Regions from separate parts of the Brachybacterium sp. JB7 genome, predicted to be linked through region 4. Evidence: riboswitches for the same ligand, from Rfam matches in the RefSeq annotation. Region 4 holds a riboswitch; each other region holds the start of a gene.
The links. Region 4 has a riboswitch for thiamine pyrophosphate ahead of thiC (phosphomethylpyrimidine synthase ThiC). Riboswitches for the same ligand answer to the same signal wherever they lie in the genome.

Region 1 (7,749 bases), on a different contig from region 4:
CCTTCGCCGGCCGTGGCATCTTCCGCACCCTGTTCCTGATCCCCTACGCGCTGCCCCTGTACGCCGCGGTGATCACCTGGAACTTCATGCTCCAGCGGGACACCGGCGCCGTGAACCACGTGCTCGTGGACCAGCTGGGCCTGCTCGACGGCGCCCCGTTCTGGCTGATCGGCGACAACGCCTTCATCTCGGTGGTCGTCGTCGCGATCTGGCGCATGTGGCCGTTCGCGTTCCTCATGTTCATGGCCGGCCTGCAGTCGATCCCCGGTGAGCTCTATGAGGCCTCCGCGGTGGACGGCGCCAGTCCGATGCGCCAGTGGCGCTCGGTGACCCTGCCGATGCTGGCCCCGGTCAACCAGACCCTGCTGCTGGTGATGTTCCTGTGGGTCTTCAACGACTTCAACACCCCGTACGTGCTGTTCGGGACCGCCCAGCCTCCGGCCGGCGACCTGATCAGCTTCCACATCTACAACGCCTCGTTCCTGTCCTGGGACTTCGGAGTGGGCAGCGCGATGAGCGTGCTCCTGCTGCTGTTCCTGCTGGTCGTGTCGCTGGTGTACCTCTACTTCACCCAGTGGAAGAAGGAGAAGAACAATGCGTGAGACCGTCGGGGAGAAGATCTTCCGCATCATCGTGCTGGCCGGCCTCACCGTGTTCGTCGCGGTGCCGCTGTACGTCATGGTCACCACCTCGCTCAAGCCCCTGGGCGACGTGCAGGCCGGGTTCTCCTGGATTCCCAGCAGACTCACCATCACCCCGTTCATCGAGATGTGGTCGACGGTGCCGCTGGCGAAGTACTTCATGAACTCGCTGATCGTCACCACCGTCGCGACGCTGTTCAGCGTGGGCGTGGCGACGCTCGCCGCCTATGCGGTCTCGCGCTGGCGCTTCCGCGGCCGTGGTCCGTTCATGACCACCGTGCTGTCCACCCAGATGTTCCCCGGTGTGCTGTTCCTGCTGCCGCTGTACCTGATCTTCGTGAACATCGACGCCACCTTCGGGGTGCCGCTGGTGGGCACGCGCATCGGCCTGATCATCACCTACCTGACGTTCTCGCTGCCCTTCGCGATCTGGATGCTGGTGGGCTACTTCGACGGGATCCCCCGGGAGCTCGACCAGGCCGGCAAGGTCGACGGCGCCAGCAACCTCACCATCCTGCTGCGCATCATCCTGCCTGCGGCCCGGCCCGGCATCGTCGCCGTCGCGATCTACGCGTTCATGACGGCCTGGGGCGAAGTGCTGTTCGCCTCCGTGCTCACCACGGAGGAGACCCGCACCCTCGCCGTCGGGCTGCGGCAGTACGCCACGCAGACCAACGTCTACTGGAACCAGGTCCTCGCCGCCTCGCTGGCGGTGTCGATCCCGGTGGTCGTCGGCTTCCTCATGATGCAGAAGAACTTCGTCGCAGGCCTCACCGCCGGCGCCGTGAAGTGACCTCGATCCACCACTCCCGCTGAAGGACACCCATGCAGTTCTCCGTCCAGATGTACAGCGTCCGCGAGGCGCTCGCCTCCGACTTCCAGGGCACCGTGTCGCGCCTGGTCGACCTCGGTCTCACCCACGCCGAGCCGTACCACCTCGTCGAGTTCCGCGAGGAGCTGGTGCGTGCCCGCGAGCAGTTCGCGATCGATTTCCCCAGCGCCCACCAGTCCTTCCTCGGCGACGTCGACTTCGACGAGATCCTCGAGGCCGCCCAGGCCGTCGGCGTGCAGTACCTCGTGGACCCGCACTGGAGGCCCGAGGACTGGACCGATGCGGCGGCGGTGCGCGAGCTGGCCGCGACGCTGAACGCGCGCGCCGCGTCGGCCGCCGAGGCGGGCCTCCACGTCGGCTATCACAACCACCAGTTCGAGCTGGAGTCCCGTCTGGAGGGCCGCAGCGCTCTGGAGCTGTTCGCCGACGAGCTGGACCCGCAGGTCATCCTCGAGGTCGACACCTACTGGGCTGCCGTGGGCGGCGCCGAGGTCCCCTCCCTGCTGGACGCCCTCGGCGACCGCGTGCAGCTGGTCCACCTCAAGGACGGCGACCTCTCGGCGGACCCTGCCGCGCAGCTGCCGCTGGGCGAGGGGAAGATGCCGCTCGCCCAGACTCTGGATGCCTCTGCGAAGGCGGCCTTCGGCGTGATCGAGTTCGACGCGTACGCAGGAGACATGTTCGAGGGCATCGCTGCCTCGCTCGCCTATCTGAACAGGACGGTCGACACGGCGGCCTGACTCCCGGCGGCCATCTCCTCGGTCCCACCCGCACGACAGCCACGCTCGCTCAACATCCGCTCCCGCACGCGCGTCCGCTCCCGGGCTCGCGCGCCACGCACTCCGCAGCACCCAGCACCCAGAACCCAGAACCCGCATTCCGCACCCAGTACTCGTACCCCGCACCCGTACCCGCACCCCGTACCCCGTACTCCGCACTCCGCACTCCGCACGACAAAGGATCTTCTTCATGACCGCTCAGAACGCGACCGGCCCCGTCGGCGTCGGCATCATCGGTGCCGGCACCATCTCCGGCCAGTACCTCGAGAACCTCACCTCCTTCCCGGACGTGGCGGTGCACATCATCGGCGACCTCTACCCCGAGGCCGCCGCGAAGCGCGCCGAGGAGTTCGGTATCCCCGCCTCCGGGACCACCCAGGACGTGCTGGACCACCCGGACGTCGAGATCGTCATCAACCTGACGATCCCCACTGCGCATGCCGAGGTCTCCCAGGCCATCGTCGCCGCGGGCAAGCACGTGTGGACCGAGAAGCCGATCACCACCGCTCCGGCCGACGCGAAGGCCCTGCTCGACGCGGCCGACGCAGCCGGCGTGCGCGTGGGCGGCGCCCCGGACACCGTGCTCGGCGCAGGCATCCAGACCGGTCTGCGCACTCTGCGCGACGGCTCGATCGGCACGCCGGCCAGCGCCCTGACCCTGTTCCAGTCCCCCGGTCCCGAGAGCTGGCACCCCAACCCCGCCTTCCTGTTCCAGGAGGGTGCCGGGCCGCTGTACGACATCGCGCCGTACTACACCACCACGCTCGTCCTCGCCCTCGGCCCGGTCAGCGCGGTCAGCGCCGTGGGCTCCAAGGCTCGCGAGCAGCGCACCATCGGCTCGGGCCCCAAGGCCGGCGAGGTCTTCGACGTCACCGTGCCCACCCAGGTCGCAGCGCTGCTGCGCTTCGAGTCGGGCCAGAACGCGACCGTGCTGCTGAGCTTCGACTCCCCGCACACGCGCACCGGCTTCGTCGAGGTCTACGGCACCGAGGCCACCCTCGCGTTCCCGGACCCCAACGTCTTCGACGGCGACTCGGCCCTCACCGCATACCGCGGCGAAGAGCCCACGCCGGTCCCCGCGACCGGCGCCACCACCGGCCGCGGCCTGGGCGTGCTGGAGATGGCCCGCGCGATCCGCGCCGGCGTCCCGCATCGCGCCCAGGGCGAGATCGCCGCGCACGTCTTGGACGTCATGGTGGCCATCGAGACCGCCATCTCCGAGGGCTCGATCGTGGACGTCAGCTCCACCTTCGCCGAGGTCGAGCCGATGCCGGCCGACTTCGACCCCTTCGCCACCACCCTCTGACTCAGCGCGGACGGGGCAGCGCACAGCAGGCCCCGCCCCACTCGCTGGGCTCAGCCCACCTCAGCCAGCTCAGCTCACTTCGGCTCGGCCCGGCTCAGCCCAGCTCACTTCGGCTCGGCCCGGCTCAGCCCAGCTCACTTCGGCTCGGCCCTGCGTGTCAGGGTGAGTTGAGACCAGTGGTTCATAGCAAGTCCGCCTTCGCAGGGCGAGATCAGGAACGACCCCGATGAGCATCTCGACTCTCTCCACGCTGCCGTCGTCGACCCGCGATGATGGGTCCATGAGCAGTTCGCATCCCCGCGCCGATGGTCCGCGCCGTCGCCGGTTCACGCCCGAGCAGAAGCTCGCCCACCTGGCCGCCTACGAGGAGGCCTGCGAGCAGCAGCAAGGCGGTGCCTACCTGCGCCGCGAGGGCCTGTATTCCTCGTTGATCACCGAGTGGCGGCGGCTGCGCGATGCCGGCGTGCTGCAGGGCAAACAGCCCGGGCAGGCGATCGGCCGGCCCAGCAAGGAGCAGGCCGAGATCGCCCGGTTGCGGCGCGAGCTGGAGACGACCCAGCAGCGCCTGGATCGCACCGAGACCGCGCTGGAGATCATGGGAAAAGCACGCGCGCTCTTGGAGGACATCTCCGAGAGCGCGGATACCGAGACCAAGCGCAACAAGCGCTGATGAACGCCTACACCGACCTCACCGTCCAGGGGACACCCACCCGGGCCGCGTCGGTCTTGACCGGCATCTCGCGGGCGACAGCCAGTCGCCGGCAGCAGCGCCCGGGGCCACCCGTGCCGCGGGAGGTGGTGCCGGCCAACCGGCTCTCGCGCACCGAACGGGCGAGGGTGCTTGCGGTGCTGACCAGCGACGAGTTCGTCGATGCCACCCCGATACAGATCTTCGCCGAGTTGCTGGACCGTGGGATCTACCTGTGCTCGGTCTCCACGATGTATCGGGTACTGCGGGAGAACACCCTGGTCACAGAGCGTCGCAGGCAGGCCAGGCATCCGGCGAGGGCGATCCCCGAGCTGGTCGCCACGGCACCTGGGCAGGTCTATTCCTGGGACATCACCAAGCTGCCTGGCCCGGTCCGGGGCGTCTACTACGACGCCTACGTGATGATCGATATCTACTCCCGCTACCTCGTCGGCGTCCACGTCCACGCCCGCGAGTCCGGGCCCCTGGCCGAGGAGATGATGCGCGAGGTGTTCGCCATCCACGGCATCCCCGAGGTGGTCCACGCCGACCGCGGCACCTCGATGACCTCGAAGACCGTCGCGACGCTGCTCGCCGATCTGGAGGTCACCCGCTCGCACTCGCGCCCGAAGGTCTCCAACGACAACCCCTACTCCGAGGCCTGGTTCAAGACGCTGAAGTACGCCCCGGTCTTCCCCGACCGATTCGGCTCTCTCAGCGATGCCAGGGCGTTCATGGACGCGTTCCGCGACCGCTACAACCACGAGCACCACCACGGCGGTCTGGGCCTGCACACGCCGGCGGAGGTTCACTACGGCCTCGCCGCCGCGAAGGCCGCCGACCGCGCCGACGTCCTCAACACCGCCCGGAACGCCCACCCCGAACGGTTCAGCACCCCAACTGCCGTCCCGAAGATCCTCACGCTGCCCGACGCAGCCTGGATCAACAAGCCCGCCAACCACGACGACCAGCAGGCCTACCAGACCGCCGCCTGACTCCCACTGGCCTCATTCACCTTGACAAATTCCGCGGCCCGGCTCAGCTCAGCCCAGCTCGGCTCAGCTCAGCTCAGCGTTGAGTTTTGTCCCTCCAGGACCGATGTCAGCCACGACATCGGTCCTGGAGGGACATTTTTAGGCTCCCCGCTGGTCGGTTCCCTCCCTGCATCACCTTCGTGCGCTGGAGGCTTCCCCGTTCGCGGAGAGCCCGCGATATGCTCGAGCGACGACACGGGGTGCCCCACCGGGGCTGAGAACACACCCGCCGAACCTGAACGAGCTCGCACTCGCGGAGGGATGTCATGGATGAGCGCAGCACCATCTCGCGCCGTCATGCCCTGCTCAGGGTCCTTTGCCGTGCTCCGCATCCGACACCGTGCGCACCGCCGGTGCCCTGCACGGTCCCGGATGCCGCGCCCGGCATCCGGCGCACACATCGCGCACGACGCCACGCATCGGCAGGACACCTCTTCGCGCGAACGGCTCGTCGGCGGCCCCGTGATCGTCCGGGATGCGAGAGACGCACCCGGCCCATCCGATCACCGATCACCGATCACCGATCACCGATCACCGATCACCGATCACCGAGGAGGCCTCCCCGATGAGCACGTCATTCACCCACTCCCTGCGCGAGGGCAGCGAACCCACCTGGACATCCGCCGTGCAGCACCGGTTCGTCGCCGAGCTGCACGACGGCACGATCTCCGATGAGGTGATGGCCGGCTACCTGATCCAGGACCACCGTTTCCTCGACAGCTTCCTGGCGCTGCTCGGCGCCGCGATCGCCACGGCAGGGACGTTCGAGGCACGGCTGCGATTCGCGCAGTTCGTCGGCGAGGTGGCCGGGGACGAGAACACCTATTTCCTGCGCTCTTTCGAGGCGCTCGGCGTCACGGAGCAGGACCGGCAGAACGTGCCGAACACCCCGGCGACCGACGGGTTCCTCGCCCTGTTCCACGAGGCGGCGGACACCCGGGACTACGGCGCGGTGCTGGCCGTCCTCCTGGTCACCGAGTGGCTCTACCTGGACTGGGCTGCCGCGGCGCCGCGTCCGCTGCCGGAGAGCTTCGTCCACGCCGAGTGGATCACCCTGCATGACAACCCCGGCTTCGTGGACCTCGTGGATTTCCTGCGCCGCGAGCTCGACCAGGTCGGTCCCGCGAACCCCGAGGTCGCGCGCACATTCTTCGACCGCACGGTGCAGCTGGAGCTGGACTTCTTCGACCAGTCCTCTTCGACGCCGTTCGTCGGAGGTGCCCGATGAGCCTGTTCGAGGATCTCCGCGCCGCCGCCCTCCCCGAGTGGGAGGCATACACCGACCATGCCTTCGTCGAGCAGCTCGGTGCCGGCACCCTGCCGCTGCCCGCCTTCCAGGACTACCTGGTGCAGGATTACCTGTTCCTGGTGCAGTTCGCCCGCGCCAATGCGCTGGCCGCCTACAAATCGCGCACCCTGGCCGACCTCACCGCGTCGGCCGGAGGCCTCTCGGCGATCCTCGCCGAGATGGATCTGCACCTGCGCCTCACCGGCGAGTGGGGCATCCCCCGAGAGGCGGTCGAGTCGGCGCCGGAGAAGCTCGCGACCGTCGCGTACACCCGGTACGTGCTGGACTGCGGGCAGGCCGGTGACCTGCTGGATCTGAACGTCGCGCTGGCCCCGTGCACGATCGGCTACGCCGAGATCGGCGAGCGCCTCGAGCCGCAGCTGGAGCGCGTGCCCGACCATCCCTATGGGGCGTGGATCTCCGAGTACGCGGGCGACGACTTCCAGCAGGCGGCCGGCCGTGCCATCGCCCAGCTGGACGCTCTGTCGTCGGGCTCGCTCAGCGCACAGCGGTTCGAGGAGCTGCTGGGCGTGTTCCGCACCGCCGCCCGCCTCGAGGCCGAGTTCTGGCAGCAGGCGCTGGCGGCCGACGAGCGCTGATCGTCGGGCGGGGCGGCCGGCCTCCACCGGCCGCCCCGTCTCAGCCCAGCAGGACCCCGGCGATCGCGGCGCTCATGAGGTTCGCGAGGGTGCCGCCGAGGATCGCCTTCAGGCCGAGCTGGGCGATCTCGGAGCGACGGCTCGGGGCCAGGCCGCCGAGCCCGCCCAGCAGGATGCCCAGCGAGCTGAGGTTCGCGAATCCGGTGAGCGCGAAGGTGGTGATCGCTGCGGTCTTCGGGCTGAACGAGTCGATCTGGGGGCCGAAACCGGCGAAGGCGACGAACTCGTTGACCACGACCTTCTGGCCCACGAAGCTCCCCGAGCTCACGGCCTCGTTCCACGGCACGCCGATCATCGCCATCACCGGGGCGAACACCCAACCGAGGATCTGCTGGAAGGTCAGGTCCCCGGCCCCGAACCAACCGCCGACGGTACCCAGCAGCAGGTTGATCAGGGCGATCAGCGAGATGAAGGCCAGCAGCATGGCGCCGACGGTCGCGGCGAGCTTGAGACCGTCGGCTGCGCCGCCCGCCGCGGCGTCGATGACGTTGCTGTACTGCATCTCCTCGAGGTCGTCCTCGG
Region 2 (7,749 bases), on a different contig from region 4:
GAAGGTCGGGAACGGTACTCCTGTGGCCGCCGGGTTGCTATCGACGATGAAGAGTCTGCCGGTCGGTGTAAGCACTCGGGCGAGCTCGCGGGCGATCGCTCTCAGTTCCTCGCGTGTGGGCACGTTGATGAATACGAAGCAGCACACGATCGCATCGAATGTGTCATCCGGGTAGGGAACGTGGCCGCTGTCGATGGTGTGGAATCGCGCGGCCGGTTGCGGGGTCTGCGCCCGGGCGAGGGTGATCATGTCGGTGCTGATGTCGACTCCGACGACCTGTGCTGCGGCTCCGGCGTCGAGGAGGCGTCGTGAGACTTTTCCGCTGCCGCACCCATAATCGAGCACGATCCCCCCTCGGCCGCAAGCAGTTTGGAGGTCATTGACGAGCGGGGTATAAGGGCTCTTCAGAGCTGAGTGTGGGCGCGCCGGTGGCGCGGGATAGCTGGGGATAGACGTCGAGGTCCTCGATGATGAGCGGACTTCTACCCCCGCTGATCTCAAGGACCTCGACGATGCTCAACCATAGTTGTGTATGCCCTGACGCGCTTGATCGCTGCGACCGATGTGATGTCCTGGTCGACTTCCCCGGGCTTCACCTGGTCGCGGTGACGCAGGCTCCATCGGGCCTGTTGCTCGAGGTGGAGTCCTGCGATCCGGTCGCGGGCTGTCCTGGCTGCGGGGTCGTCGCGACTGGTCACGGCCGTGTGATGGTCGAGATGATCGATGCGCCCTGGGCTGGCAGGCCGGTGCGGATCCGGTGGCGCAAGCGCCGCTGGATCTGCCTCGAGGACGTTTGCGCGGTGGTCTCGTTCGCCGAGCAGGACCCCCGGGTCTGCGCGCCGAGGGGGCTGCTGAGCACGCGCGCGATCCGGTGGGCGGTCGGTCAGCTCCGGCGCGAGGGTGCGACGATCCAGGGTCTGGCCCGGCAGCTCGGGACCACCTGGAACACGCTCTGGACCCAGGTCCAGCCCGTCCTGGCCCAGGCCGCAGGCGATCCGTCCAGGTTCGAGGGCGTGCAGGTCCTAGGCGTGGACGAGCACATCTGGCACCACCGTGACCCGCGCCGGCGCGGCCCGAAGGAGCTCACCGGGATGGTCGATCTGACCCGTGGTCCGCACCCCACCGCCAGGCTGTTGGATCTCGTCCCCGGCCGGTCCGGCAGCGCCTACCGAGACTGGCTCGACGAACGGGGCGAGGCGTTCCGCAAGCGGGTCGAGATCGCGACGCTGGACCCGTTCCAGGGTTACAAGAACGCGATCGATGACCAGCTCGAGGACGCGACCTGCGTGCTGGACGCCTTCCACATCGTCAAGCTCGCCGGCGCTGCGGTCGATGACGTTCGCCGCCGAATCCAGCAGGAGACGCTCGGCCACCGAGGCCGCAAGGGCGACCCTCTCTACGGCATCCGTCATGTTCTCCGCGCGGGGCGCGAACGCCTCACGTCTCGCCAGCAGAACCGGCTGGCCAGCGCATTCGCTGCCCACCCCGATCATGTCGCGGTCGAAGTCGCCTACCAGTGCGCCCAAGACCTCCGCGACGTGTTCCACCAGCCCACCCCCGCCCAAGGCCGACGCCTCGCCGAGCAGCTGATCCAGAAGCTGCCGTCCTGCCCGATCCCCGAGATCGCCAGGCTCGGCAAGACGCTACGCCGCTGGAAGACAGCGTTCTTGGCCTACTTCGACACCGACGGGGCGAGCAACGGCGGCACGGAGGCCGTCAACGGGGTCATCGAACTCGGCCGCCGCATCGCCCGCGGGTTCCGCAACTTCGAGCACTACCGCCTTCGAATGCTCCTCATCACCGGAGGGCTCGACGCCTCACCCCACACTCAACTCTGAAGAGCCGGTATAAGCCAGTCGGTTTTCGACATAGTCGTCATAGGCATCGAACCCTGCTGAGACTGCCGGAGTCGTCCATGATGTCGTCACTGCTGCACCGCCCTCACACGCGCGTTTTCGATGCTGGGCCATCGGCTCACGACCAGCTCCCGGTGGAGGGGATGGAGGTCGCCGATAATCGATGGGTCGACTGGTCGTTGGTATTGGAGTTGCCGGTGGATCCAGAACAGGCGGACAATGTCGACCCACGCTTCCGGAAGATCAAGGGTCGCCAGTGCGCGGCCTGGGAGCTCGTCTGCACGGATCGACTTCTCCAGGGCGAGGACCTGGTGCACCTGGTCCAGGCTCGCCCCCGAGGGCAGCCGTGGAAGAGTGCTGGGTTCCTCCACGATCGTCTGATCATCGCCGCCGAGGAGGGTGTGCACCTTGGTGAGGTCTTTTTTGTAGATGTGGATCGAGCCGACGTTGTGGATGTACACACCCGGGGTCAGGCCCAGCATCGAGGCGAGAAATTCTTGGATGAACGTGAAGGAGAACGTGTCGTTGAGCAGTCCCATGTACGCGTCGTTGGCGCGCATGAACGCGACCATGTGCAGACGGTCCTCACGGCGCAACAGCTGGAGAGCCAGCGTGCAGGAGACGTCGATGTTGCGGCGGTAGATGTCTTCGGAGTCGTCGAAGATCTGCAGAACGGCACGCTTGCTCGCAGGGTCATCCTCGCGGAGGATGTTCACGATTCGTTCGATCGCAGTCTCGTCGCCGACGTGTCTGAGCAGTTTGGGACCATACCCGGTGCCCGGCAGGCTGAGGCCGTCGGGACTGTACCGGCTCATCGAGGGTGCGTAGGTGCGGATGAAGTCGAGGTCGTTCTTCCCTGAGAGGTACCACAGTGCTTCGGCGTAGTTGAAGATGATGTTCTGCCGACGAGACCTGGCCAAGCAGTACCGCCGGGCCGGGTTGGTCAGGCGTGCGGTGTAGCCGATGATTTCGCGTTCGTCCTGCCCGCGGGGACTGTTCTGGTATTCGAACCCGGTGTAGACCTGTCGCAGGGAATCCAGGTAGAGCGTGTGGAGGTCGGGATACTCAGGCTTCACTGACGGCTCCTGCCTGCGCGTGCTCGATCGCGGTGAGGATGCGTGGTCCGGTGGGCTGCTCGGGATCGATGGTGATCATCTGGACGTCGGCGACCGCTGAGAGGCCTCGGACGAGGAACGCGTACTCGGCTCCCTCGTCGAGGAGTAAGACGATGGGTTTGTTCCAGGCGGAGGCCCACCCGATCTCGATGTGCGTGCCCGGGGATGCCGGTGCGCCGGGGAACGCGACGAAGACGTCGCAGGCGGCGATCTCCGTGTAGTCGATGCGTGTGCATTCGCTGGGTTCCATGAACTCACGGCCCCAGTGCTCTCTGCGGTGGGCGCAGTGCACATCCCACCCCTGGGTTTCGAAGAAGTCGATGATCGAGGTGTACTTGTCGATCGCGGCGTCGCCCATCACATGGGTGTCGGCGTCGACGAGAGCTTTGAACGGGCCGGCGAGAAACATCTTTCGCGTCATCGTCACGGCTCCTTTCATGAGTCGAAGTGGTTAGCTCTACCGATCGGAACGAGGAGGGGCTGTTCTGCATCCCTACCCGCGCGGCCAGAGCTGGTGGAAGTGATGCAGGGGACCGTGACCTTGGCCGACGTCGAGGCGGTCGCTGGCAACGAGAGCGCCGTGCAGGTAGGTCTTCGCCCGTTCAACGCTTTCGGGCACGGTGTGGTCAGGCAGCAGTGCGGTGATCGCCGAGGACAAGGTGCAGCCGGTGCCGTGGTCGTTGAGGGTTTCGATCCTGGGAGAGGTGTAGGTGGAGATCCCGTCGGGGCCGGCGAGGTAGTCGACACTGACCGTCTCGTTCGTGAGATGCCCGCCTTTGAGTAGCGCCCACTGACAGCCAAGGCCACGCAGCCCGGTGGCCTGGTCCTCCATCTGCCCCAAGCGGGTGACATCTGTGGTGTCGAGGAGCATGGCGGCTTCGGGAAGGTTCGGGGTGATGATCGTGGCCAGTGGCACGAGCGTGTCTCGGATGGCTGCGACCGCATCGTCGTCCAACAGCCTGTCGCCGCTCTTGGCGACCATCACCGGATCAAGGACCACGGTCTCGGCTTCGTGGTATTGCAGGCGCTCGGCGATGACCTCGGCGATCGCGGCGTTGGCGACCATACCGATCTTTACCGCGTCGACGCGCACATCGTCGAACACTGCATCGATCTGCTCACCGACGAAAGAGGGATCAAGGGGCATGAACGAGCGCACACCGCGCGTGTTCTGTGCCACGACCGCGGTGATCGCGGCCATACCGTAGGTGCCCCTCGCTGAGAAGGCTTTGAGATCGGCGTGGATGCCCGCCCCGCCAGTGGGGTCGGTGCCTGCGATGGATAGGACGTTCTTGATCGTCATGCGTGCACTTCCTTCTGCTGCTGTGTGGCGGCGTAGCGGGCGACCTCGGCGACATCCTTGCTCAGAGTCAGGCGGGCCTCGTCGACCTCGTCGAGGGGGAACCAGCGTGCTTCGAGGGCGTCGTCGCCAGCGTGGGGTTGCCCCGAGCGCCACTGGCAGAGCACGGCGATAAGCACGTAGTGACTGTCCAACCGTCCAGTCTCGTCTCGGCTGAACGCGTCAACGGAAGTCAAAACACCGGTCGCCTGACCGATGATGCTGGTTTCTTCACCGAGTTCGCGTTCGGCGGCTTTGGTGATCGTTTCTCCGAATTCGATCTTCCCGCCCGGGAATCCCCAGAATCCTGCATCAGGAGGGTTCGCGCGACGCACCAAGAGGACATGGTCATCTTTGATGAGGACGGAAATGACCGCGACCCTCGGGCGCACCTCGACTGAGGACGTCGCGGGGCCGACAACAGAATGGGACACTGTAACCTCCTAATGGGGAGGCCAGCGAAGGAAAGAAGCCCTGCTAGACCAGTCCCTTCGCCGGCATGATCCGGATCAGGTTCTAGGGTCACCACGCTGACAACGTCCAGTGGTATCTCAGCCCCTTGACGGGACACCCCTCGGTGCAACCCGAATCTACCAGAATGCCGTCACAGATACACCCTGCGCGGATTGCCCGCTGCGGGATGCTGGTGTTGGGATCGGCTGCGCACCTATCCAGTGCTGCGACTGTGCCCGATGGAGCAAGTGCCCGTCTCACGGGTGGAGTCACTGGTCGGTGTCGGCCTTGGACGGTAGAATGGAAGGTGTCGGGCGAGCATGAAGGAGGACAGGTCATGGCGACGACGAAGGCCCTGGAACAGGCCGAGATCGACCGGCTCGAAGCGCAGGTCACTGCGAGCCAGCGGATGGCTAGCGAAGAGGAGACTGACGCCGACCGTGCCCTGGGCCGCAAGGTGCTCACTGGAGAGATGTCCGCCGATGACGCCATCGCCGTCCGGCTGGCGCAGATCGACGCGAAGCACGGCATCACCCGGTAACACGCCGCGGGCCAATGTCTCGGGCGGGGGTGGACGGTGATGCCGGATCATTACACGTATCCCGGCACCGAGGTGCTCGTCAACATCCCCGGCTACACCGACCCGGCGGCGTGGAAGGAAGCCGAGACCGCCCACGGCGCGAGATAGGTGTCCTGGATCACGAGCTGCGAGCGGCGTTGCAGCGGCGAGCACACCGCCTCGACCCCGACCCGCCGTTCGGTCCACCAGACCAGGGGCGGGGGCCACATGACCGAGGACTCGGACTATGAACACTCAACGTACCGCCACAGGCGAGCGGAACGAGAGCAGCGTGCGGGCGGCCCGGTCACGTCCGGGCGAGGAGAACGGGTCCGCAAAATGGGCGGACCCGTTGATCACGACGCAGGCCAACCTCTCAGGGCGAAACCCCTGGCACGGTGGGAGGAAATTTCCTCCCACCGTGCCAGGGGGACGCCCACGGTGCCGCCACTGTGGCGGCGCCGTACGCCTCGCGCGGGCAGGCCATGGTGGTGCCGAATCGGCACCACCATGCCATCCGCAGGTGCGAACCGTGCAGGGGCAACGGGGCCGGAAAATTTCCGGAGCCGTTCACCGGCCCCCGGCGCGGGCACGGTCCTGCAAAATTTGCGGGACCGTTGGCTTGGGCACGGGGGTGGAAAATTTTCACCCCCGTGGGCTCGAGCCGACCGTGGTGCCACCGTGGCACCACCGTCAAGAACGAGGGCAGGTCGACGGTGGTGGCAAATTGCCACAACCGTGCTGCCGGAGACGACGACAGCGGGCTGACGGTGGTGCACAATTTTCACCACCGTGACGTTCCGCTGGTGACTGCTCCGGGGGCGCCGAATCGGCACCCCCGTGCCCGACCCCGTTTTCGGGGCCTCCAAGGGCACGACAGCACTGACCATCCACATGTAGTAGCTCGCTCCTGCGCGGATGGCTAGATGCAGTGATTGCTGTTTTTGAACCTCGGGTGTATGGGCGTACCTGTCGGGTATGAACAGTATCCCGACACCCCAGACCCATACGCCCACCACGACGACGAGGCCGCGCCTGGCGATCGACGACGAGGCCCTGACCGACACCGACCGGGAGACGATCCGGCAGGCCGCGAAGACCACAGCCTCCCGGTTCCCGCCCAGGGACTGATGCACGATCAGGTGTCACATGATCTGTGGCGCCGTGCGGCGTTGCAGGGAAGGATGTGCGCCATGCCCGCTCCCTATCCCAAAGAGTTCCGTGAGGACGTCGTCCGCGTCGCGAGGAACCGTGAACCCGGCCAGAAGCTCTCCGTGATCGCGAAGGACTTCGGGATCTCCGAGTCCTGCCTGACGAACTGGATGCGCCAAGCGGACGTCGAGGACGGCAACCGGCCTGGGAAGACCCGTGAGGATTCCACCGAGCTGCGCGAGCTCCGACGCCGGAACCGGCTGCTGGAGCAGGAGAACGAGGTGCTCCGCCGTGCTGCTGCATACCTGTCCCAGGCGAATCTGCCGGGAAAATCCTCTACCCGCTCGTGAGCGAGCTCGCCGCCGACGGGATCCCCGTTGCGGTGTCCTTGCGGGTCCTGAAGCTCTCCCGTCAGCCCTACTACCGCTGGCGCAAACAGCAGGTCACCGAGGCCGAGCTGGTCGAGGCCTATCGAGCCAACGCGCTATTGGACGCTCACCGCGACGACCCGGAGTTCGGGTACCGATTCCTCGCCGGCGAAGCCGCTGAGGCTGGTGAGGTCATGTGCGAGCGAACCGCGTGGCGGATCTGCCACGACAACCAGTGGTGGTCCGTTTTCGGGAAGAAGCGCGCCAAGAACGGGAAACGTCCGGGACCGCCTGTCCACGATGACCTCGTCCAGAGGGACTTCACTGCCGATGACGTCAACGAGCTGTGGCTGACCGACATCACCGAGCACTGGACTGATGAGGGCAAGCTCTACCTCTGCGCGATCAAGGACGCCTTCTCCGGCCGGATCGTCGGCTACTCCATGAGTGACCGGATGAAGGCCCGCTTGGCGGTGAACGCCCTGGCCAACGCGGCAACCCGGCGCGGCGACGTTGCTGGCTGCATTGTTCACTCAGACCGCGGGTCGCAGTTTCGATCCCGGAAGTTCGTCCACGCCCTGAACCAGCATCACCTCATCGGATCCATGGGCCAAGTCGGTGCTGCCGGTGATAACGCGGCGATGGAATCCTTCTTCGCGCTACTCCAGAAGAACGTCCTGGACCGGCGCCGTTGGCGCACCCGTGAGGAACTCCGGATCGCGATCATTACCTGGATCGAACGGACCTACCACCGCCGCCGGCGTCAGGCCCGCCTGGGCCGATTGACCCCCATCGAATACGAGACCATCATGAACCCGACCGTCACCCTGGCGGCCTAAACCAAGCTGACACCTGATCGTGCATCAGTCCCGGACGCGGCAGCGGCTGTGGTGTCCTGACGCCACAC
Region 3 (7,749 bases), on a different contig from region 4:
GCGGCACGTCGAGCACGTGCTGCAGCTGGGCGGTGAAGATGAGGATGCCCAGCGAGTTGACGAATCCGATCATCACCGAGCGCGGGATGAAGCGCATGATCCGCGCGAGGCCGGTGACCCCGAAGAGGATCTGGACGAGTCCCGCGAGGATCACGGTGGGCAGCAGGTACTCCACGCCGTGGGTGTGCACGAGCGGGGCGACCACGAGGGCGACGGCTCCGGCGGCCGCGGTGATCATGGCGGGCCGGCCGCCGAGGATCGACATCGAGATCGCGAGCACCACGGAGGCGATCAGGCTGACCTTCGGGTCCACGCCGGCGATCACGGAGAAGGAGATGACCTCGGGGATCAGGGCGAGCGTGGTGACCGCTCCGGCCAGCACCTCGGTGGTCAGCAGGCGGGGTCGACGCAGTGCCTCGGAGAGTCGGGGAGAAGGTGTCACGCACGGATCGTACGGGACCCCGGATGGTCGGCCGACGTGGCATCCGCCTCCGCCCGGCCGGCCCGCGACGGCAGGCCAGCGCCACCACGACTAGGCTCGAGGGAACTTTCCCCGTGCGCACCATGGCGCGGGGCCGCCTGGACGGAGGACGCATGACCGACCGCACGCGCCGATCCTTCGACGCCACCTGGCTCCCCTTCGGGATGCTCATCGGCTTCATCCTGGGGATGGGGGTCGCGCTGACGATGACCTCCAACCTGCTGATCGCCGGAGGCATCGGTTTCCTCGCCGGCGGGATCATGGGGGTCGCGCTGGGCTTCCGCCGCAAGCGGGGCTCGAGCTCGGCCGACGAGGATGCCGCGGACGACCGCTACCGCGCGACCCACGGCGACCCCGCACCACGGCGCGACGACGACCACTGAGCCCGACGCGGCGATCAGCCCTCGCGCGCGATGCGGTCCAGCGTCACCAGATGGTCGACGGGGCCGTGGCCCTTGTGCGGGGTGCGCGACAGCTCCTGCTCGGCGCCGGAGATCAGCGCCCGCTGCAGGTAGTCCCGGCCGGACCGGAGGGCGAGCAGGTCCTCCCCCACGCCCGGCCGCTCCAGGTACGCGGCAGCGGCGTCCGTCGTCCGCGTCAGCAGGGTGAGCTCCCCGTCCCGCCCGGCCTCGCACAGCGCGCGGGCCCGGGCGATCCGCGCATACTGACCGGCGATCGCCGAGGACAGGGTGCAGCCGGTGCCGTGGGTCGAGCGGGTGCGCACCCGCTCGCCGCGCAGCAGGTCCACCCCGTCGCCGTGGGCGATGACGTCGACCATCTCCTCCCCGGCGCGATGTCCGCCCTTGAGCATCACGACGTCCGTGCCCAGGTCCCGGAGCCTCATGGCCTGGTCCTGCATCTGCTCGATGCTCTCCGCCTCGCCCTCGTCCAGCAGGCGGGCGGCCTCGGGCAGGTTCGGGGTGAGCACGTGGGCCAGCGGCAGCAGCCTCTCGCGCAGGAGCGTGGTGGATTCGTTTTCCAGCAGGGCGTCCCCGCTGGTGGCGATCATGACGGGGTCCAGCACGATGCGGCCGAACTGCTCGGGCCTGGCCTCGATCGCGGAGATCACCGCGGCGACCACGTCGGCGGAGGCGAGCATGCCGATCTTCGTGGCGTCGACCGGGATGTCGTCCAGGACGCTCGTGATCTGCTGCCCCACGGCCTCCCCGCCGACGGGGATCACGGCCTGCACGCCCAGGGTGTTCTGCGCGGTGAGCGCGGTGAGGGCCGTCGTGCCGAAGACGCCGAGCGCGGAGAAGGTCTTCAGATCGGCCTGGATCCCGGCCCCGCCTCCGGAGTCCGAGCCCGCGATGGTCAGCGCGGTGGGCGGTCGCCATGCCGTCATGCCTGATCCTCCTGCCCGATTCCGTGTCCGATTCTGTGTCCGATTCTCGGCCCGCCTGCTGGTCCGTGTCCGGAGTTGCTGGCCTGCCCGGCTCCGCGGGTGAAGGCGGCCAGCAGCCGGGCGGATGCCGCCTGCGGGTCCGCCGCGCCGGCGATCTGCGAGACGACGCAGATCCCCTCGACGCCGGTCGCCGCGATGGGCGCGGCAGCGGTCTCGTCGATCCCGCCGATCGCGACGGTGCGCGGCAGCGGGGATCCCTCCGTCCGGGCCGCCTCGTGCCAGGGCGCGAGGCAGGCGGTCAGCCCGTCGATGCCCAGCGGCGCTGCGGCATCGGTCTTGGTGGCGGTCGAGTGGATCGGTCCGATGCCGAGGAGGTCGGCCTCACCTGCTGCGAGCGCCTCGCGCACCTGAGCAGGGGTTCCGGTGGACAGCCCGATCATGAGGTCCGGGCCGAGCACCTCACGGGCATGCGCCGGCGTGGCGTCGTCCTGGCCCACGTGGAGGTGGCAGCGCGTCTGCTCGGCCACCGCGAGGCGGTCGTCGACCACCAGCGGGATCTGCGCGGCGCGGGCTCCGAGCTGCGCTCCGAGCACTCGTCGGCACTCCTCCACGAGCTCGACGAGGTCGGCGTCCGTGGCGTCCTTGTCCCGCAGCTGGATCATGCCGGCCCCGCCGCGCACGGCGGCGAGGACCACGGCGGGCACGGCTCCGATGCCGCCGGAGAGCGCGGAGTCGGTGACGTGGTAGAGCCGCAGGTCGCACTCGTGCGCTGCGCGCAGGGACGGGCGGGTCATGCGCCGGCCGCCGGGGAGATCCCGCGCTCGTCGAGCTGCACGATGCCCAGCACGTCGGCCGGGGTCAGGGCGTCCAGCGCGTCGAGCCAGGCGACCGCGAAGGAGCCGACGCCCTCGGCCGTCCGCGCCGCGCGGGTTCCGGCCGCGCCGAGCAGGGCGTGGGCCGCGAGCACGGCGTCATGCGCGGTGAGGTCGGTGTCCCGGGTCGCGCCGAGCACTGCCGCGCAGCTGGCGCCGAGCGAGCATCCGGTGCCGATCACGCGGGTCATCAGCGGATCACCGCTGGTCAGCAGTGTGGTCCGGTGGCGGGAGACGATCGCGTCGCGCTCCCCGGAGACGGCCACCACGGCACCGCTGCGTTCGGCGAGGTCGTGGGCCGCCTCGAGCACGGCGTCGACCGAGTCGGTGGAGTCCACGCCGCGGCCTCCGCGGCCGGTGCCGGCGAGCGCAGCGATCTCCGAGGCGTTGCCGCGGATGGCGGTGGGGCCGAGTTCGAGCAGCTCGTGGGCGAGCGGGGTCCGCACCGGCAGCGACCCGATGGCGACCGGGTCGAGCACCCAGGGCCGCCCGGCGTCGCGCGCGGCTCGGGCGGCGGCGGGCATGGCCTCGACCTGGGCGGGAGAGACGGTGCCGGTGTTCACGAGGATCCCGTCGGCCACTGCGGCGAAGACGGGCGCCTCCTGCGGGTGGTCCACCATCGCGGGTGCCGCGCGGATCGCGAGCAGCACGTCGGCCGTGATCTGCTGGACGACGGTGTTGGTGAGGCACTGGACCAGCGGCCCCCGGTCGCGCAGCGCGGTCAGGGCGCGTTCGAGGCGCACCGCCGCAGCGGGGCGCGCCGCCTCAGCGGACGGCGTGGAGTTCTCCATGGATGACGATCCCTTCGCAGGTGTGGGCCCGAGCAGGTTCGACGGGTCTGATCTCAGCCGTCGCGTCCCGACGGCACCCCGTGTCACTGGTCGGCGACTCTAGCAGGGGCCCGCACACAGGATCTCCACAGACAGGTCACCAAAGACTCTTGGGTAAACCTTGACCGACCCTTGACCTTTTGGCACGGTGTGACGCGGATCCCTTCGAGTCGGCGTACTGCCAGATGCATCGCGAGACGCTGCGCCAAGCGCGTCACCAGACGCATCACCAGAAGGCTCGGACGGGGCCAGCCATCCGCTGACACGAGGGGGAACACCATGACCGCGAACAGCACAGCGCGTCGCGCTCGCGCTCGCACCGGCACTCGCACCGCGCTGGCCGTCCTGGCCGGAGCCGCTCTGCTGAGCGTGTCGGCCTGCGGGGGCAGCGCCGACGACGACGGCAGCGCGGACGACGGTGGCGGTGACGCCCAGGAGCAGCCGATGGAGGCCTCCGACGGGGGAAACGGCGACGGGTCCGACGAGGATTCCGAGGACACGACGGAGGCCGACGACGCGGGCAGCTCGGGCAGTACGGGCAGTTCAGACGGCGGCTCCGCTCAGGACGATGGGGTGGGTGCGGGGGCCGGGGATCCGGCCGACGCGGACGGAAGCGGGCAGGAGGGTGAAGAGGGAACCGGCGACGGGAGCGGCAGCGAGGGGGACGATGCCGCGGACGGCCGCACGCAGATCATGCTCGTGACGGATCTGCCGGGCGACGACCAGACCGGCGACGGCTGGCCCGTGCTCTCACCGGACGAGCTCGCCACGACGCTCGCCGAGCCGTTCGACGGCACGGCGACCTGTGAGGAGGAGCTGGAGCTCGCGCCCGGCCGGAGCGCCACGTGCACGGGCCCGGCGAGCATGGACATGACCGAGCCGGAGCAGGAGTGGACCGCCCAGGCAGCGCGGGTCCCCGTAACCGGGGAGCTCGGCGAGGGCGGCGCCGTGGCGGTGCTGTTCACGACGGGAGACGGCCTGACCGGCCCCGCAGACGTGCTGCTGGACGAGGGCACCGAGCTCACCGGGCTGGGCTTCGGCTCCATGTTCGGCTCGGAGGACCTCAGCGCCCAGGAGCTCGAGGAGAGCACCCTGCAGACGCTCACCTCGGAGAACGCATACGTGCCGGTCGCCGAGGCGGACTGGGAGTCCGTGACCTGTGAGGACGGGCTGAGCTTCGAGGCCTTCGAGCCGTCGCCGTGCACCGGCGAAACGGCCGACGGCGAGACCTACCCGCTCCACGTCGCCCCGGGCACCTACGTCGACAACGACCAGGGTCTGCTCGTGGGCATCGCGCGCAGCGACGCCGGCTGAGCCCGACGACTCCGACCGAGCTACCCCGACGCTCGCCGCCCGGCGCGCTGCCCGCCGCGCTGGTCGCCGCTCGGTGCACCTCGTGCTGCGTTGCGTGATCCGCCCCGGACGCCGCCGCGCCTCCGGGGCGCTCTGGTCCCTCTGCTGGTCAGATCGCTCACCAGCTCCGCCCCACCCCTCCCCGTCGCCTGCACGTTCCGCTACCGTGGGCGGTGCGCCGCACAGGTCACGCAGGCGCCTTGGCCGGGACGACCCGACCCACGAGAACCCGATGAGGACGGCCTCGGAACAGGATCTGGATCATGCCGTCCATGCCGCCTCTCCCCTCCTCGACGCCCTCCACGGGCTCTGCGGACTCCGCGCAGCAGCCGGAGGACTCTCGCGCTCTGACCGGCCGCTCCTTGCGACGCGCCGTGCTCACCCGTTCCGCTCTCGGACGCCTCGCCCTGGGCTGGCTCGGGGTCGGCGCTCTCGCGGTGGCCGCCCCGTGGCTCGCAGGCCCGCTTCCGGGGATCGCCTTGGTGCTCGTGCTCGCAGCGATCGTCGCGGTCATCGTGATCGCGGCCGGCGGCGTGGTGCAGCAGGCCGAGGCGCTCGCCCATCGCCTCGGCGACCCCTACGGCACGCTGGTGCTCACGTTGTCGATCGTCGTGATCGAGGTGGTGCTGATCGCCGCAGTCATGCTCGGACCGGGCGATCATCTGACCATCGCGCGGGACTCGGTGATGGCGGTCTCGATGATCATCCTGAACCTCGCGCTCGGGATCTGTCTGGTCGCAGGCGGGCTCCGCCACGGGCTGCTGCGGCCCAACCGTTCCGGCACCGCGATCTACCTGGTGCTGCTGACCGTGCTCGGCGGCCTGGCCTTCGCCCTGCCCCACCTGATCGGGACCGACGGCTCCTTCGCCCCGGTCCAGGCCGTCGTGATCGCCGCGGTCACCGTCCTGGTCTACGGGGTGTTCCTGTGGCGGCAGACGGGTGCCCGCGCCGCGGACTTCCAGGAAGTCGGACTGCGTCCGGCGGGACCCACCGACACCGACGAGAGCACGACCACCGACGACAGCACGGTCTCCGACACCGCACCGATCAGCGCCACCTTCCGCGTCCACCGTGCGGAGCTGCTGGCTCGCGCTGCGCTGCTGATCATCACCGTGCTGCCGATCGTGCTGCTCTCCCATGACATGGCCGACCTGCTCGACGACGGCCTCGCCCGGCTCGGTGCCCCCGCAGCACTGGGCGGCGTGCTCATCGCGATGATCGTGTTCACGCCCGAGTCGATCACCGCGGTGAGAGCCGCGCTGGGCGGGGAGATCCAGCGGGTGGTGAACCTCTGCCACGGGGCCCTGGTCTCGACCTTCGGGCTCACCATCCCCACAGTCCTGGTGATCGGGCAGCTCACGGGCCAGCAGGTGGTGCTCGCCGAATCCCCCGTGAACCTCGTTCTGCTCGCGGTGACCCTCGGGGCCTCCGCCCTGTTCACGGCCGTCGGCCGTTCCACCGCACTGCAGGGCGTCGTCCACCTGGCGCTCTTCGCGGTCTACGCGGTCGCGCTGTTCCTCTGAGCACCGTCCTGGCTGCGCCCAGGGGGCGTTCTCTGACGAGCACCGAGGCGGAAGCGCGGCCGCAACCCCGGGGTACAGTCGCGGCGTGAACGCGACGATGCTTTCGATCCCGACCGACGACGGCGACCTGCCCGGACTGCTCTGGCTGCCCGAGAATCTCGACCGGCCCGCCCCTGGCCTCGTGGTGCTCCAGGAGATCTTCGGCCTGTCCGACTACATGCAGCAGCGCTGCGCGGACCTCGCCGCGCTCGGCTACGCGGTGCTCGCCCCGCAGCTGTTCGCCCGGCTGGATCCGCCGGTCGTCGGCCTCGAGGACGGGGCCGACGCCGAGGCCTGGCTCGCCGAGGGCATGGAGCTCACCCAGCAGCTGCCGTGGGAGCGTGCCGAGGCCGACGCCCTCGCCGCCCTGAACGCCCTGCGTGCGCACGGCGCGGTGGACTCCGAGCGCGTGGGCCTGGTGGGTTTCTGCTACGGCGGCGGGCTCGCCTTCTCCACCGCGGCGGCCGCCACCGACGAGGACCGCCCGCCGGCGGTCCTCGTCAGCTACTACGGCTCCGCCCTGCCTGCGCTGCTGGACCGCTCCGACCAGGTGACGATGCCGAGCCTGCACCACTTCGGCACGGCCGACGCCTTCATCCCGCTGCCCACCGTCGAGCAGATCCGCGACGCCGTCACCGGCGCGGGCAGCAGGCCGCAGGTGCGCTTCGAGCTGCACGAGGGGGCGGGCCACGCCTTCGACAATCCTCACGCGTTCCTGCACCACGCCGGGGCGTCCGACGCCGCCTGGCGGCAGACCGCCGATTTCCTGGGCAAGCGGCTGCCAGCATCCGCTCGCGGCGCTCACGGGTGACGATTCAGACAGATCGCGGTCGCGTGACCGAATAGTTATCTCCGGATTGTCGGACAGTCCGGACGTAGGCCCCACACTCCGTGTCGGGCCGGCATTGCTCCAGGCCACTACGAGGATCCCTGGTCGAGCGCGGCAGCGGCCTTCGGCGTGCTCCCTGAGGCGAATCGGCTGGACCTGGACGTCAGCGGTTTGCCGAGACGCGAAGGGCTTGTGAAGATGGCTCATCGGGTAGGCGCCCTGCGCGACGGGGGAGACGACGCTGTGGCTTGCCCGCCCACGATCTCTGTCCACCCATGAAGGAGCCCACGTGCCGCCAGTCATCAGCGCCGAAGGTCTGTACAAGGTCTTCGGGAGACGCCCTGCCCGCGGGGTGGAGGCACTCCGCCGGGGCAGCACCCGCGACGACCTCCGCGAAGACGGCCTCACGGCCGCGGTGATCGACGCGAGCTTCAGCGTGGATCCCGGAGAGATGTTCGTCGTGATGGGCCTGTCCGG
Region 4 (7,749 bases):
TCCGCGGCGATGGTGCTGAACGCGCTCAAGCATCTGGCCGGCATCGAGGACACCGCGCACCTGCTCTCCCCCAGCTCGATCGAACCGATCCAGACGCTGAAGACCGATCACCTGGGCTCGCGCAACCCCCGCCTGCACACCGACGAGGTGCTCATCGCCCTGTCGGTCTCCGCCTCGACGGACGATCACGCCCGGCGCGCGCTGGATGAGCTGCGCAGTCTCGCCGGCTGCGACGTGCACACCACCACGATCCTGGGGACCGTGGACGAGGACATCTTCCGCAACCTCGGCATCTCGGTCACGTCCGAACCGCGTTTCCAGCGGAAATCGCTATATCACAAGCGCTGAGGCGGTCCTCCTTCCGGCGGCACTGCACTGCCGGCTGACCATCCGGTCGCTCTCCGCGACGACCTGCGGCGACACCCGAACACGAGGTCGTCCGAGCGCCTCTCGATCGTTTCTCCGCCCATCTCTGCCTAGGCTTCAGAACCTCTCGGGACACCCCGAGGGGTCCTCTCCGTGAAGGAGTCCTCATGCGCAAGGCAGTTCTGCCCGTCAGCATCACCACGATCCTGCTGGTCATCATCATCCTGATCCTGGTCTTCTGATCAGGATCAGGAACGGCGACCTCGCGTCGCCATGATGGGATCCTGACCGATCGTCGGCCTCCGCCCGGGCTCCGGGTCGGAGGCCGACGACTGTCACCCCGGGTCAGGGCGACGAGATCGGCGCCTGCCCGGGAGGCCGTCGCCTCGAGCGGTCCGTGCGTCGCGCACCCGATCACCCCATCGCATGCAGCGTCAGCGCCGCGAGGAAGCCCAGGGTCGCGAGCAGTCCCGAGTAGAGGGAGTCCTCGGCGAAGGCCTCCGGGATCATGGTGTCGGTGATCATCGCGAGGATCGCTCCTGCCGCCAGCGCGTTCACGACCGCGAGCGTGGCCGGCGCCGCTCCGTCCAGCAGTGCGTAGCCGGCCAAGGACGCGATGCCCGAGGCCAGGGCGATCGCGCCCCAGATCCCGAACACATAGAGTCGGCTGCGACCCGCGGCCTTCCAACCGGCGCTGCTGGAGAGCCCTTCGGGAACGTTGGAGATGAACACGGCGGCGAACATGGGCACGCTGAGTCCCGGTCCGGCGAGCACGCTCAGCCCGAGCACCATGGATTCGGGCACCCCGTCCAGCAGGGCGCCGATCGCGATCGCTCCCCCGCTGCCGCTCCGGTCCGCCTCGGAGGGCTGCTGATCACCGGAGCGCTTGCGATGACGGGCGCCATAGCGGGCGAGCAGGAGGTTCAGCCCCACGTAGATGACCGCTCCGGCGAGGAACCCGCCGCTGGTGGCGGCGAGGCCGCCCTGCTCCATCGCGTCCGAGACGAGCTCGAAGGTGAGGGCGGAGATCAGCACCCCGGCACCGAACGCCATGATCCCGGCGACGACGGCCCCCGGGACCTTCAGGAACCAGGCGACCGCGCTGCCCAGCAGCAGGGCACCGCCGGCCACGAGTCCGGCGAGCAGGGCGAGCAACCACGGAGCCATCCGGTCCCCTTCGTCCACGACGAGATGTGTACGGCACCGACCATAGCCCCGCGGCTCCGCGGAGCGCCCGTGAGGTCAGCCCTTCAGCCGCGTCGGCAGCAGGTCCGCGTGGGCCTCGAACAGCTCGTCGGTCATGGCACGGGCGTCCTCGAGGGTCACCTGGGCCGCGGTCAGCGGGTCCAGCGCGACCGCGTGATGGACGTTCTCCCGGCAGCCGGTCAGCGCGGCCTGCACGGCGAGCGTCTGCACATTGACGTTGGTGCGGTTCAGCGCGGCGAGCTGGAGCGGCAGCTCTCCGATCGCGGTGGGCTGGACCCCGTTCGCATCGACCAGGCAGGGCACCTCGACGCACGCGTCGGCCGGGAGGTTCGTGATGATCGACCCGTTGTTGGGCACATTGCCGTGCACCACGCTCGGGGTACCGGTGACGATCGAGTTGACGATGGTGGCTCCGTATTCGACCGACGGGGCGAGCTCCGCCTTGAGCTGTTCGAGCTGCGTGTCGATATCGCCCTGGTCGTCATGCGCCGAGCAGATCTCGAAGTAGTCCCAGCGCTCAGGGATGTACTCCTGCGTGAGCTCGGGCGTCTTGCGGAAGTAGGGCAGGTATTCCGAGGCGTGGTGGCTGGACTCGGTCTCGAAGTAGCCGAAAGCGTTCATGAGGGTGGTGCGCACCTGCTCGTTGCCGCCCTCGTAGACGGTGAAGTCCTCGGCGGCCTCGCTGTGGTCGCCGTCGTCCCCGGCCAGCCCGGAGCCGCCGCGGCCGCGCTGATGGCGCTCGTTCATCGCCTCCCGCAGCTGCGGATAGAGGTCCTCCTGACCGCGGGAGAACTCGAGCACCCAGGCCTGGTGGTTGATACCGGCGCAGCGGTAGCGCACCTCCTCGTAGGGCACATCGAGGGTGCGGGCGAGCATTCGGGTGGTCCCCTGCACGCTGTGGCACAGGCCCACGCAGCGCAGGCCGCGCGCGTTGAGGTAGCTGGTGGCCATCGCCATGGGGTTGGCGTAGTTGATGAAGGCGGCATCCGGGCACACCTCCAGGGCGTCGTCGATGATCGCGTCGTAGGCGCTCACCGAGCGCAGGAAGCGGAACACGCCGCCGGGACCCACGGTGTCGCCCACGGTCTGGTCGATGCCGTACTTGCGCGGGATCATCACGTCGTGCTCGTAGGACTCCACACCGCCCACCTGGAAGGTGATGATGACGATGTCGGCGCTGTCCAGCGCCGCGCGGCGGTCGGTGGTCTCCTCGACGGCGGCTCCGAAGCCGTGATGGGCGATCAGCTCGCGGGTGGCGTCGGCGACCGGACCGAGCTTCTCGGGGCGCACGTCCATGAGGGTCAGGGTCGCCTCGCGCAGGGCCGGGAAGCTGAGGAGGTCGCCGATGAGGCGGAACGGGAAGACGAAGCCGCCCGCTCCGATGATGGCGATCTTGGGATGGGTGAGGAAGGCGTTCGACGTCATGCCATCACGCTAGGTGCCGACGTGGAGGGACGTCTCGCCTGATTCTGCGGTGTTCTTCCAGGATCCTTCGATGGACGCTTATCGTGGCGCCATGCGCCCTCGCTCCCTCTCGCTGCCCGATGTGGAGACGATGGCGCCCGGGCTCTGGTGCCGCCGCGGAAATCCGCCGCACATGCAGTCGATGCACCGGCACGACGACGTCGAGATCAACATGGTGCTGCGCGGCGAGCTGCGGTACGTGTTCGCAGGGAGACCGTTCGTGGTGCGGGAGGGGCAGATCGCGGTGTTCTGGGCCGCGCAGCCGCACGGGCTGGTCGACTCCCGTGCCGGGGACGTGCGCTGGGTGCACGTGCCCGTCTCCACGGTCATGGGCTGGAACCTGCCCGACCGCGAGCTGAGCGCGCTCCTCCGCCCGCGTCCGCTGGTCGCTGACTCGGAGCTGGTGCGGGATCGGATGGCGACGATGATCCCCTCCTGGCTCGAGGAGTACGAGGACACGGAGGGAGCCGCCGTGGCGCTGCTGGAGATCCAGGCGCTGCTGCGACGGATCCTGCGCAGCGCCCCGGCCGACGACAGCTCCTGGCCGCCCTTCGTCGAACTCGACCCGTCGGAGGCCGCCTTCCGCGCCGGAGGGTCCCGCCGAGTGCCGACCGCGCGCATCAGCCACACGATGGCCATGGCGCAGTGCGTGGTCGAGCGCTTCCGCTCCCCGGTGAGGGTGGAGGACGTCGCGCGCGCCGCGCACCTGACGCCCTCCCACGCGATGACCGTCTTCCGAGACACCGTCGGTGCGACGATCGGTGACTACCTCACGATGTGCCGCGTCGCCGAGGCGCAGCGCTTGCTGATCACCACTTCACTGCCCACCACCGAGATCGCCGAGCGCAGCGGATTCGGCTCGCTCAGCAGCTTCTACGCCCACGTCAGCGCAGCCTGCGGGATGGCGCCGCGCGACTACCGCCGACAGACGCGTGAGGCCCTGGCCGTGCACGCACCTGAGGTCCGTGCACGCCGCCCGGGTGCCCTCAGCGGATCTGCTGCGGGCTCCCCGTGAGGGCGCTGCGCCGGGCGGCGTCCAGCACGGCAAGCACCGCCACGCCCTCCTGCCCCGGCGAGGGCGGCATCCCCCGGCCGCCGCACGCGGCGGCGAACTGCTCGTAGAACTCGAAGTAGGCACCCTGGGCCGAGGGGACCTTCTCGTCACCCTCCGCGGTATGGAGCGTTCCCCAGTGCTCTGGCTGCTCGTATCCCCACGACGCCCGATCCGCCGCCGGGCTCTCGCCCGCGAGGACAGCGTCGGCCTGGACGTCGGTGCCGTGGGCCTCGTAGGCGCCGAGGCTGCCGTACGCGCGCAGAGTACGAGCCTGCACGTGGTTCAGCTTGCTGGACGAAGCATAGGAGGTCACGCCCGAACGGTGGCGCAGCGTCACCACGAACGACGCGTCCGTGCGCCCTTCGGGCCGGTCCACATGATCGATCTGGGCCGAGACCTCCTCGACCGGTCCCAGCAGCCACATCAGCTGGTCGACCAGATGGGTGCCGAGGTCGCGCAGCAGCCCGCCCTCAGGGCCGGCCTCGAGCCCCTCGGCCTGGTCGAGGTCGAAGCGCGAGTGGACCCGCCACAGGTCGCCGAGACGCCCCGTATCGAGCACTCCCTTCAGCGTGCGCAGATCCGCGTCGAAGCGCCGGTTGTGGAACACGGACAGCACCACTCCAGCATCGCGCGCGGCATCGGTGAGCTCCTGACCGACCTCGGCCGACGGCGCGAAGGGCTTGTCGGCGACCACGTGGACCCCGGCAGAGATCGCCTCGAGCACCAGGTCGCGGCGCGTGCTGGGCGGGGTGGTGATCGTGACGGCGTCGACGCCCGCCGCGAGCATCTCCGTGAGGCTCGCGTAGATGGGGACATCCGGGTAGATCTCCCGCACGCGCCGCGTGGTCCGCTCGGAACGCGCCACGATGCCGCTGAGCTCGACGCCGCGGGCGGCATCGATGAACGGGGCGTGGAAGAAGCGCCCGCCGACGCCGAACCCTACGAGACCGAGCTTCACATGTCCTCCATTGGATTGCGCTATGTCCGAACATGGAAGACTACGTCATGGACAGCGAGGGCGGCCAGGACGTCTCGTCTCAGTCCTCCACCGTCCTGATCACCCGGGCCGGGGACCCCACGACGAGTGCCCGCGCGGGCACGTCCTTCGTGACCACGGAGGCCGCCGCGATCACCGCGTCCTCACCGATCGTGACGCCGGGCAGGATGGTCACGTTCGCACCGATCCACACGTTGCGGCCGATCACCACCGGGGAGGGGTGCAGGTCACCGCGGCGACGGGGCGAGAGGTCATGGTTCAAGGTGGCGATCACGGTGTTGTGGCCGATGAGGCAGTCGTCGCCGATCTCGAGCCCTCCCTGGTCCTGGAAACGGCAGCCGGCGTTGAGGAACACCCGTTCGCCCAGCCGGATATTCTTGCCGAAGTCGGAGGTGAACGGAGGGAACACCGTCACGCTCTCGGCGATCTCGCGACCCGTCAGCGCGGAGAGCAGCTCGCGCACACGGGCCGGCTCGTGATAGCCGCCGTTGAGCTCTCCGGTGATCCGCAGCGCCTCTTGGCTGGTCTCGTGCATCACGGCATGCAGCGGGGAGCCCGCCGGGATCGTCTCGCCGCTGTCGAGAGCGTCGAGGAGATCGGTGAGGGTCATGAAGGCCGCCTTCCGCGAGGTCCTGGTCCGGCGCCGTCTCCGCGGCGCACGTGCGCTCAGCGTAGCCAGGCGAGCTGAGCGGAGTGTCCGCCGTCTCCTGCGCAGGTGCTATTGTCACCGTCGATCCCTCGGGTGCCCGCTGCAGCGGGCTGAGATCGGACTGTCGCCGTCCGAGTACCGAATGAACCTGCTCCGGATAGTGCCGGCGAAGGAAGAAGGAGAGCGAAGCGCTATGTCCGCACGCCCTGAGAACTACTCCACCCACCGCCTCGACCTGCTCGAGGATCCTGATCATGGCATCCGTGTGCCCATCACACAGGTCCTCCAGGACGACGCCCCCGACGGCACCCGCACCCCGCCCTTCCCGGTGTACCGCACCGCCGGCCCCGGCTGCGACCCCGAGGTCGGGCTGCCGTCGCTGCGCGGCGGCTGGATCATCGAGCGCGGCGACGTCGAGCAGTACGTCGGGCGCGACCGCGCCCTCGCCGATGATGGACGCGGCGCCGTGCGCCGCGGTGAGGCCAGCGCCGAGTGGCGCGGTGCCCGGCGTGCTCCGCTGCGGTCCTCCGCCGGCACACGGGTCACGCAGATGCACTACGCCCGACGGGGAGAGATCACTGCGGAGATGCGCTACGTCGCGCTGCGGGAGGGCTGCGACGTGGAGCTCGTGCGCAGCGAGCTCGCTGCGGGCCGCGCGATCATCCCGGCGAACGTGAACCATCCCGAGGCCGAGCCGATGATCATCGGGCGCGCGTTCCTGGTGAAGATCAATGCCAACATCGGCAACTCGGCGGTGACGTCGTCCATCGCCGAGGAGGTCTCCAAGCTCGAGTGGGCGACCCGCTGGGGCGCGGACACGGTGATGGATCTGTCCACCGGGGACGACATCCACACCACGCGGGAGTGGCTGCTGCGCAACGCGCCCGTGCCCATCGGAACGGTGCCGATCTACCAGGCACTCGAGAAGGTCGACGGCGAGGCGAACGCGCTGACCTGGGAGATCTTCCGTGACACGGTGATCGAGCAGTGCGAGCAGGGCGTGGACTACATGACGATCCACGCCGGGGTGCTGCTGCGCTACGTGCCGCTGACCGCGAACCGGGTGACGGGGATCGTCTCCCGGGGCGGTTCGATCCTCGCGGGCTGGTGCCTGGCTCACCATCGGGAGAACTTCCTGTACGAGCACTTCGACGAGCTGTGCGAGATCTTCGCCCGCTACGACGTGTCCTTCTCCCTCGGCGACGGACTGCGCCCGGGGTCGCTGGCGGACGCGAACGATGCCGCGCAGTTCGCCGAGCTCGACACGCTCGCCGAGCTCACGGCCCGCGCGTGGGAGTACGACGTGCAGGTCATGGTCGAGGGCCCCGGACACATCCCGCTGCATCTGGTGAGGGAGAACGTGGAGCGACAGCAGGAGCTGTGCCACGGCGCGCCGTTCTACACGCTCGGTCCGCTGGTCACCGACATCGCGCCGGGCTACGACCACATCACGTCCGCCATCGGGGCGACGGAGATCGCTCGCTACGGCACCGCGATGCTCTGCTACGTCACTCCGAAGGAGCACCTCGGGCTGCCGAACCGCGACGATGTGAAGACCGGCGTGATCACCTACAAGATCGCCGCTCATGCGGCCGACGTCGCCAAGGGGCACCCGGGCGCCCTGGCCCGCGACAACGCTCTGTCCAAGGCCCGCTTCGAGTTCCGGTGGCGGGACCAGTTCGGACTGTCCCTGGACCCGCAGCTCGCCGAGGAGTACCACGACGAGACGCTCCCGGCAGAGCCTGCGAAGACGGCGCACTTCTGCTCGATGTGCGGCCCGAAGTTCTGCTCGATGCGCCTGTCGCAGGACATCCGCGACACCTACGGCGACGCCGCTGCACAGAGCGAGATCGCGCAGGCGGAACTCATCCGGGCGGGTATGGACGCGAAGTCCCGCGAGTTCCGCGAGTCCGGCGGCACGGTCTACCTGCCGGACCCGTCGCTGCCCGTGGGCTCCGGGGACGAGGGCTGAGAGGGCGGACGGGACTCGTCGGGCGGGGCGGCAGCGCGGCG

Region 1: it holds a riboswitch for thiamine pyrophosphate, as region 4 does, so the genes downstream of both, CIK81_RS14605 (TenA family protein) here and thiC (phosphomethylpyrimidine synthase ThiC) in region 4, are expected to answer to the same signal.
Region 2: it holds a riboswitch for thiamine pyrophosphate, as region 4 does, so the genes downstream of both, CIK81_RS17340 (NUDIX hydrolase) here and thiC (phosphomethylpyrimidine synthase ThiC) in region 4, are expected to answer to the same signal.
Region 3: it holds a riboswitch for thiamine pyrophosphate, as region 4 does, so the genes downstream of both, thiM (hydroxyethylthiazole kinase) here and thiC (phosphomethylpyrimidine synthase ThiC) in region 4, are expected to answer to the same signal.

The regions. Positions count from the first base shown of each region.
Region 1 covers NZ_QPGN01000015.1:63,741-71,489, reverse strand. The annotation lists gene CIK81_RS14630 (carbohydrate ABC transporter permease) at 1-602, shown strand, start outside; gene CIK81_RS14625 (carbohydrate ABC transporter permease) at 595-1,434, shown strand; gene CIK81_RS14620 (sugar phosphate isomerase/epimerase) at 1,467-2,213, shown strand; gene CIK81_RS14615 (Gfo/Idh/MocA family protein) at 2,443-3,558, shown strand; one part of gene CIK81_RS14610 (IS3 family transposase) at 3,785-4,163, shown strand; one part of gene CIK81_RS14610 (IS3 family transposase) at 4,163-5,241, shown strand; TPP riboswitch at 5,467-5,559, shown strand; gene CIK81_RS14605 (TenA family protein) at 5,846-6,508, shown strand; gene CIK81_RS14600 (TenA family protein) at 6,505-7,167, shown strand; gene CIK81_RS14595 (NupC/NupG family nucleoside CNT transporter) at 7,208-7,749, opposite strand, start outside.
Region 2 covers NZ_QPGN01000030.1:13,882-21,630, reverse strand. The annotation lists gene CIK81_RS17365 (class I SAM-dependent methyltransferase) at 1-501, opposite strand, end outside; gene CIK81_RS17360 (ISL3 family transposase) at 513-1,838, shown strand; gene CIK81_RS17355 (thymidylate synthase) at 1,925-2,932, opposite strand; gene CIK81_RS17350 (nucleoside 2-deoxyribosyltransferase) at 2,922-3,398, opposite strand; gene thiD (bifunctional hydroxymethylpyrimidine kinase/phosphomethylpyrimidine kinase) at 3,465-4,274, opposite strand; gene CIK81_RS17340 (NUDIX hydrolase) at 4,271-4,744, opposite strand; TPP riboswitch at 4,779-4,895, opposite strand; gene CIK81_RS17335 (hypothetical protein) at 5,101-5,304, shown strand; gene CIK81_RS18275 (hypothetical protein) at 5,397-5,552, opposite strand; gene CIK81_RS18380 (hypothetical protein) at 6,301-6,453, shown strand; one part of gene CIK81_RS17330 (IS3 family transposase) at 6,516-6,800, shown strand; one part of gene CIK81_RS17330 (IS3 family transposase) at 6,803-7,681, shown strand; partial or broken gene CIK81_RS17325 (transposase family protein) at 7,714-7,749, opposite strand, start outside.
Region 3 covers NZ_QPGN01000008.1:23,298-31,046, forward strand. The annotation lists gene CIK81_RS11050 (SulP family inorganic anion transporter) at 1-442, opposite strand, end outside; gene CIK81_RS11055 (hypothetical protein) at 595-864, shown strand; gene thiD (bifunctional hydroxymethylpyrimidine kinase/phosphomethylpyrimidine kinase) at 879-1,826, opposite strand; gene thiE (thiamine phosphate synthase) at 1,823-2,620, opposite strand; gene thiM (hydroxyethylthiazole kinase) at 2,617-3,489, opposite strand; TPP riboswitch at 3,481-3,580, opposite strand; gene CIK81_RS11075 (hypothetical protein) at 3,808-4,842, shown strand; gene CIK81_RS11080 (calcium:proton antiporter) at 5,154-6,404, shown strand; gene CIK81_RS11085 (dienelactone hydrolase family protein) at 6,490-7,254, shown strand; gene CIK81_RS11090 (glycine betaine/L-proline ABC transporter ATP-binding protein) at 7,562-7,749, shown strand, end outside.
Region 4 covers NZ_QPGN01000007.1:126,990-134,738, reverse strand. The annotation lists gene CIK81_RS10715 (DUF1846 domain-containing protein) at 1-348, shown strand, start outside; gene CIK81_RS10710 (ZIP family metal transporter) at 781-1,533, opposite strand; gene melA (alpha-galactosidase) at 1,609-2,997, opposite strand; gene CIK81_RS10700 (helix-turn-helix domain-containing protein) at 3,089-4,051, shown strand; gene CIK81_RS10695 (Gfo/Idh/MocA family protein) at 4,023-5,048, opposite strand; gene CIK81_RS10690 (DapH/DapD/GlmU-related protein) at 5,128-5,697, opposite strand; TPP riboswitch at 5,818-5,928, shown strand; gene thiC (phosphomethylpyrimidine synthase ThiC) at 5,930-7,708, shown strand.